Regions from separate parts of the Cellulomonas sp. NPDC058312 genome, predicted to be linked through region 3. Evidence: riboswitches for the same ligand, from Rfam matches in the RefSeq annotation. Region 3 holds a riboswitch; each other region holds the start of a gene.
The links. A riboswitch is a leader RNA that binds a small molecule or an ion and turns the genes downstream of it on or off. The one in region 3 is predicted to bind S-adenosylmethionine.

Region 1 (2,246 bases), on a different contig from region 3:
TCCGCGGGCCCGCGCGGCGCGCCTGGTGGCCTGGGTGGTGGTGGCGGCCCGCCCCCCCACCCCGGCGTCGGGCGCGTCGGACGGCACCAGCAGGCCGGGCGTGCCCCCGGTGCCGAACGGGTCCGCCGCGGGGTCGACCTGCACCTCGCGGGGGTCGCCGGCGGCGGTGAGCACCCGGCGGACCCAGACGTCGGTGGGCATCCGCTCCGGCCCCGCGAGGTCCACCCGACCCGCCTGTCCGCCCGTGCCCGTCGCCAGGTCCGCGAGCACGTCGACCACGTCGTCCACCGCCACGGGCTGCACCACGTCGGCCCCGACCCGGACCCGCCCGTCGACGGTGCCCTGGTCCGCCACCGCGTCGGCGAACTCGAAGAACTGCGTCGCCCGCAGCACCGTCGTCGGGACGCCCTCGGCCGCCGCCCGCTCCTGGGCGACCTTCGCCGCGAAGTACGGGTTGCCCGGCACCCGGTCGACGCCCACGACCGACAGCAGCACCGACCGCCGCACCCCGGCGCCGGCCGCGGCGTCCGCGATGTGGACCGCCGACGCCGGGAAGAACTCGCCCGCCCGGGTGAAGTCGGGGGTGTTCGTCGCGTCCACGACGACCTCCGCCCCGGCCACCGCCGCGGCGAGCCCGGCACCCGTCCACGTGTCCACTCCGGTGCGGCGCGACGCGGCCACGGCGTCGTGCCCCCGCCCGCGCAGCACGGTCACCAGCCGCGCCCCGACCAGTCCTGCTCCCCCGACCACCACGATCCGCATGTCCGGTCCCTCCGTCGTGCGGGCCCGGCGGGCCCGCTCACCCCCTGGACGACGCAGCGGCCCACGATGTGAGCGGGTGTGACGCGCACCACGACTCCGTGACGCGTCAGGGGCACTGGACGCCCCGCCGGAGCCGCCCTACTGTGGCCGCACCATCCAGAGCGACCGAGAGACCTGGCTCGACGACGTCGCAGCAACCCCCCTCCCCGTGAGGGTGTGGGTGCTTCCGCCAGGTCCGATGGAGCTGACGATGAGCAGTCACGACGTACCCGTGCACCCGCACGACCTCGACCACCCGCGCGCCGCGGTGGTCGACGGCCTCGGTGCCGTCGACCGGCCGACCGTGTCCTTCGAGCTGTTCCCGCCCCGGAACCCCGACGCGGCGCCGCGGCTGTGGTCGACCGTGCAGCAGCTCGCCGCCGTCCGGCCCGACTTCGTCTCGGTCACCTACGGCGCGTCCGGCAGCACGCGGGACACCACCCGCGCCCTCGTCCGCCGCCTGCTGCGGGAGACCTCGCTGACCCCGATCGCCCACCTCACGTGCGTCGCGGCGTCGCGGGAGGACCTGGCCGCGACCGTCGAGGAGTTCCTGGACGAGGGCGTGCGGTCGTTCCTGGCGCTGCGCGGCGACCCGCCCGCCGACGGCTCCTGGGCCCCGCACCCCGACGGCCTGCCCACCGCGGCCGCCCTGGTCCGCCTGCTCCGCGAGGTCGAGGCCCGTCGCTGCGCGAGCAGCCCCGCGCAGGCGGTCCGCGCCGCGACCCGGCACCTGTCCGTCGCCGTCGCGGCGTTCCCCCGGGGCAACCCCGGTGCCGGCAGCACGCGGGAGCAGGACGTCGCGGCGCTGCTGGCCAAGCAGGAGGCCGGCGCGGACTTCGCGATCACCCAGGTGTTCTACGACGCCGCGTCCTACCGCGAGCTGCTGGAGCTCGCCCGCGACGCGGGCGTCACGATCCCGGTGATCCCGGGGATCATCCCGATGACCGACCCCGCCCGGCTGCGCCGCGTGGCCCAGCTCACCGGGGTGCCCGTCCCCGCGGACGTCCTGGACCGGCTCGACGCGTTCGACGGCGACGACCCCGCGGACGTCGCGCGGCGGCACCGCGTGGGCACCCGGCTCGGCGTCGACCTCGCGCACGCCGTGCTCGACGGTGGCGCGCCGGGGATCCACCTCTACACGTTCAACACCCACGGCCCCGCGCTCGACCTCCTCGAGGGCGCCGGCCTGGGAGGCGACGGGCCGCCCGCGCGCGCCGCCGTCGCGACCGACGACCACCTGACCCCTGTCCCCACCACCTGAGGCGAGAGATGACCGAGCAGACCCACCCCTTCCCGTCCGGCACCGTCCTGGGCTACCCGCGCATCGGACCCCGCCGGGAGCTGAAGAAGGCCCTGGAGGCGTTCTGGGCCGGCCGCGCGAGCGCCGAGGAGGTCGAGGCCACCGCCGCGGACCTGCGCCGCCGGACCCGCACCCGGCTCGCGGA
Region 2 (2,246 bases), on a different contig from region 3:
CCGTGCGGACCTGCCCGCCGCGCACGGCGAGGGTGTCGGGGCGCAGGGTGTCGCGGGGGAGCCGCGGGTCCTGCCAGTCGCCGGGGCCGGGAGCGGGGGCGGGGCCGGGGGTGGGCGCGGTCACGCGGACCGCCACGGCAGGCCGGCGGCGCGCCAGCCCCAGTGGCCCCGCTGCCCGTCGGGGCCGACGTCGCCCTCGAACCCGCTGAGCACGTTGTACGCCGGACCGAGGCCCGCCGCGGTGGCGGTGGTCGCGGCGGCGACGGACCGCACGCCGGACCGGCACAAGAACACCACCGGGCGCGGCTCGTCGGCGGTGATCCCGGCGGCGGCGAGCTCGTCGAGGAACGTCGGGTTGGGGCGGCCGAACGCGTCGGTCCACTGGACGAACGCGGTCCGGTCCTGCGCGTCGAGGTCCGCGGTGTCCGGGACGCCGATGCCCTGCCACTCGCCCTCGGTGCGGACGTCGACCAGGACGGCGCGCTCGTCGGACGCGAGCAGGTCCCAGGCCTCCTGCGGGGTGAGGTCGCCGGCGTAGCCGGGCCCGTCCCCGTGTCCGTGCTGCGCGCTCACAGCGGGCGCACCGTGCTGGTCGCGGCGGCGGGCAGCACCACGGCCTGCGCGACGATGACGCGCTCGCCGTCGTGGGTCGCGGCGGGGCCGCCGTGCAGCTCGTAGCCCTCGGCGAGGGCCGCGCTCACCCGCTCGCAGAACGAGCGGTCGTCGGGTCCCGTCAGCAGCCGGTAGCGCAGGCGGTCGTCGGTGTCGGTCATGCGTCTCCTCCATCGGACCTGGCGGAAGCACCCTCGGCCGGCCCCGTGCACGGGGCACAGGACCGCGGGTTGCTGCGGCGTCGACGAGCCAGATCTCTCGGCCGCTCTGGATGGTGCGGCGATGCTACGCCATGCCGCCGCGGGGGTGCTTCACCCGGGTCGGAGGGTGGACACGTGTTGACATGCCGGGGCGGGCGCTCCCTATCCTCGGGGCAGGTCATGAGTGCCAGCACTGAGCCCCGGCTTGCTGGCCGGCAACCCTCCCTCCGCGGCGGGGTGCCCCGGGTGACGACCTGGCCGTCCACCGTTCGGTGGCCGGCAAGCGCGGGGTGACCCGGCCGTACCCGGGCCCCCACCGATTCCTCTCGGGGGTAGTCCCATGTCCGTCGCCACCACCGCCACCTGTGCCACGACCGAGGCGCCCGACCGCGCCCTCCTGCCCGTCGTCGGCGCCGACACCCGCGTGCCGCTCGTCGACGGCCGGTCCGTCGCGTACGCGAACCTCGACTACGCGGCGTCCGCGCCCGCGCTCGAGGCCGTCGCGGCGCGGGTCGTCGAGGTGCTGCCGCTGTACGCGTCGGTGCACCGCGGCGCCGGGTACCTGTCGCAGGTGTCCACCGCGCTGTACGAGTCGTCCCGGGCGACCGTCGCCCGGTTCGTCGGCGCGCGCCCCGACGACGTCGCCGTCATCACCCGCAACACCACCGACGCGCTGAACCTGCTGGCCGGCTGCGTGCCGGACGGCGGCCGGGTGCTGGTGCTGGACGTCGAGCACCACGCGAACCTGCTGCCCTGGGTCAGCGCGTTCCGGGACACGGGTCGCACGGCGACCATCCTGCCCGCGGCGCCGACCGTGGCCGCGACGCTGGTCGCGCTGCGCGACGAGCTCGCGCGCCGCCCGTACGCCCTGGTCACGCTCACGGGCGCGTCCAACGTGACCGGGGAGGCGCTGCCGCTGACGTCGGTCGTGGCGCTCGCGCAGGAGGCGGGGGCGCGCGTGGCCGTCGACGGCGCGCAGCTGCTCCCGCACCGGGCGTTCTCGCTCGCGGAGTCGGGCGTGGACTACGTCGCGTTCTCCGGGCACAAGACGTACGCGCCGTTCGGGGCGGGCGCGCTCGTGGGTCGCCGCGACTGGCTGGACGCGGGGACGCCGTACCTGGCCGGCGGCGGCGCGGTGCGCGACGTGCGCACCGACCGGACGCTGTGGCAGCCGGCGCCGGCGCGGCACGAGGGCGGCTCGCCGAACGTGCTCGGCGCCGTCGCGCTGGCCCAGGCCTGCGACACCCTGCAGGCCCTGCCGGCCGGTGCGCTCGCGGCCCACGAGGAGGCGCTGCGCGACCGGCTCGTCACCGGGCTCGCCACGGTGCCCGGCGCCCGGGTGCTGCGCCTGTGGTCGGACTCGACCGACCCGGTGGGCGTCGTGTCGTTCACGGTCGGCGACCACGACTCCGGGCTCGTCGCCGCCTACCTGTC
Region 3 (2,246 bases):
TCGAGGCCGAGCAGGGCGGTCCGGCGCTCGCTGCCGGGCGGGTCGCGGTGGTCGCGACCGGCGGGTCGCGCGGTGGGGCTGGGCATGACGGCTCCGTTCGAGGGCGTCCGGGGTCGCCGGGGCGCGGCGACGCGCACCGGGGACCGGTGGGACGAGCGGGTGGGCCCGGCGGGCGGGCGGGAGGTCCCCCGAGGGCGGGGAGGGCGGACGCGCGGTGGCGCGGCGCGGGCTACCGGTCGGGGCCGGGCCGGGTCACGGCCGACCGGACGCCGACGGGTGGCGCGGGTCTCGGGTGGAGGTCAGCGACAGCGACAGCGGGCCGCGGGGGGCCCGGGCTGCGCGGCGGCACGCAGGGAGGAGGTGGTGTGCGCCACCGTGCTCCGGCTCATGCTGTCTCCTTCGTGCACCCGCCGCGGCGGGCTCGCGTGTTGCCGGCTGCCGGTCGGCAGCGGGCCTGGTCCTCACCCGGGGCACCCACCCGCGCGGGGGGTTGCCGTCCGACCAGCCGGGGCTACGCGTCGGAGCTCATGACCTGCCGGGCCCCGCAGCCGGCCACCGGGTGGTGGCGACGACGTGATCCGGTGCCGGGGAACATACGAACCCCCGGCGACCGCGTCAACGATCCGGCCGTCCGTCTCGCATTCCGGAGCGTTGTCACGGGACGAAGGTCCCGGGCAGGACGCACGGTCCCGGATCGTGAGAAGTCGGGGTCCGGTGCTCGGTCCCGGCGCCGCGCCCTGCTACAACACCGCCGAGGTCGAGAGTCCCAGCGCCAAGCCCCGGCTGGCTGGGCAGCAACCCCACGTCACGGCGGGGTGCTCCGGGAGATGACCTGGCCGTCGGCCGGGCGCCCGCGACGTGGTGCCCGCTCCGCCGCACGGCAACCGTGATCGACACCCTTGCGAGGCACTCCATGACGTCCCGTCCCCCTGCCGTCGTCGCCGTCTCCGGCAACCCGCGCCCCGGCTCGCGCACCCTGCTCGCCGCGCGCACCGCCGCCGACCGCCTGGCCGCGCTGCTCGGCGCCGACGCGCTCGACGCGATCGACCTCGCGGAGCTCGCGGGCGAGCTGCTGGCCCCCGTCCACCCCGCCGCCGACGCCGCGCTGGCCCGGCTGGCCGTCGCGGACGTCGCGGTGGTCGCCACCCCCGTCTACAAGGCCTCCTACACCGGCCTGCTCAAGGCGTTCCTCGACCTGTACGGCCCGGACGGCCTCGCCGGCGTCGTCGTCGTGCCGCTGGTCGTCTCGGGGAACCCCGCCCACGCGCTCGTCGGCGAGGTGCACCTGCGGCCCGTCCTCGTCGAGCTCGGCGCCGTCGTCCCCACCCGGTCGCTGACCGTCACCGAGGCGCAGCTCGCCGACCTGGACGGCGTCGTGGACGCCTGGCTGCTGCGGGCCGAGCCGGCGCTGCTGCGCGCGGTCGGCGCCGGTGCGGCCCGGGGCACCGTCGGGGCAGGGGCGGTGGCCCGGTGACCGCCGAGCGCGCGGACCTGTCCGCGTTCGAGCGGCTGCTGGCCGAGCAGGACGAGCCGCAGCTCGACGCCCAGCAGTTCAAGTCCGTGTTCCGCCGGCACCCCGCGGGCGTCGCGGTCGTGGCGCTGCGGCACGAGGGCCGGCCGGTCGGGTTCACCGCGACCTCCGTCATCTCCGTGTCCGCGGCGCCGCCGCTGCTCGCGTTCTCGCTCGCGTCGACCTCGTCCTCGTGGGCCGCCGTCTCCGCCGCGCCGACGCTCGCGGTCAGCTTCCTGGCGGACCACCAGGACGACGTGTCCGCGCGGTTCGCCACCAGCGGGATCGACCGGTTCGCCGACGGCGGCTGGACCCCGCTCACCACCGGCGAGCCCGTCATCGACGGCGCCGTGTCCTGGGTGCGCGCGCGGGTCGTGCAGCGCACCCCGGTCGGCGACAGCTACCTGGTCTCCCTGCGCGCGCTCGCCGCGAGCACCGCCGAGGCCGCGACCCCGCTGGTCTACCACGACCGCACCTACCACCGGATCGGCGGCCACTCGGCCCTCTGACGCCGACCGCCGCCCGTCCCACCCGACCTCCGGAGCACCCCCATGACCGTCCCCCCGCTGTTCCTCGGCCTCGACGTCGACGGCGCCGGCCACCACCCCGCGGCCGCCGCGCTGTCCGGCCTGTCCGCCGCCGGGCTCGTGTCCGGCACCCGCCTCGCCCGCACCGTGCGGCACGCGGAGCACGCCGGCCTGACGTTCGCGTCGTTCGCCGACGCCCTGCTGCCCAC

Region 1: another riboswitch for S-adenosylmethionine. It lies ahead of ACFVXN_RS15850 (methylenetetrahydrofolate reductase); the one in region 3 lies ahead of ACFVXN_RS05590 (NADPH-dependent FMN reductase).
Region 2: another riboswitch for S-adenosylmethionine. It lies ahead of ACFVXN_RS11125 (DUF1737 domain-containing protein); the one in region 3 lies ahead of ACFVXN_RS05590 (NADPH-dependent FMN reductase).

Annotation. Positions count from the first base shown of each region.
Region 1 covers NZ_JBHVZE010000005.1:159,793-162,038, forward strand. The annotation lists partial or broken gene ACFVXN_RS15845 (SDR family oxidoreductase) at 1-762, opposite strand, end outside; SAM riboswitch class I at 912-1,007, shown strand; gene ACFVXN_RS15850 (methylenetetrahydrofolate reductase) at 1,013-2,062, shown strand; gene metE (5-methyltetrahydropteroyltriglutamate--homocysteine S-methyltransferase) at 2,071-2,246, shown strand, end outside.
Region 2 covers NZ_JBHVZE010000003.1:466,028-468,273, reverse strand. The annotation lists gene ACFVXN_RS11135 (O-succinylhomoserine sulfhydrylase) at 1-124, opposite strand, end outside; gene ACFVXN_RS11130 (rhodanese-like domain-containing protein) at 121-573, opposite strand; partial or broken gene ACFVXN_RS11125 (DUF1737 domain-containing protein) at 588-773, opposite strand; SAM riboswitch class I at 780-890, opposite strand; SAM riboswitch class IV at 989-1,104, shown strand; gene ACFVXN_RS11120 (aminotransferase class V-fold PLP-dependent enzyme) at 1,153-2,246, shown strand, end outside.
Region 3 covers NZ_JBHVZE010000002.1:275,171-277,416, reverse strand. The annotation lists gene ACFVXN_RS05595 (LLM class flavin-dependent oxidoreductase) at 1-86, opposite strand, end outside; SAM riboswitch class IV at 419-533, opposite strand; SAM riboswitch class IV at 756-852, shown strand; gene ACFVXN_RS05590 (NADPH-dependent FMN reductase) at 914-1,474, shown strand; gene ACFVXN_RS05585 (flavin reductase family protein) at 1,471-2,019, shown strand; gene ACFVXN_RS05580 (nitrilotriacetate monooxygenase) at 2,062-2,246, shown strand, end outside.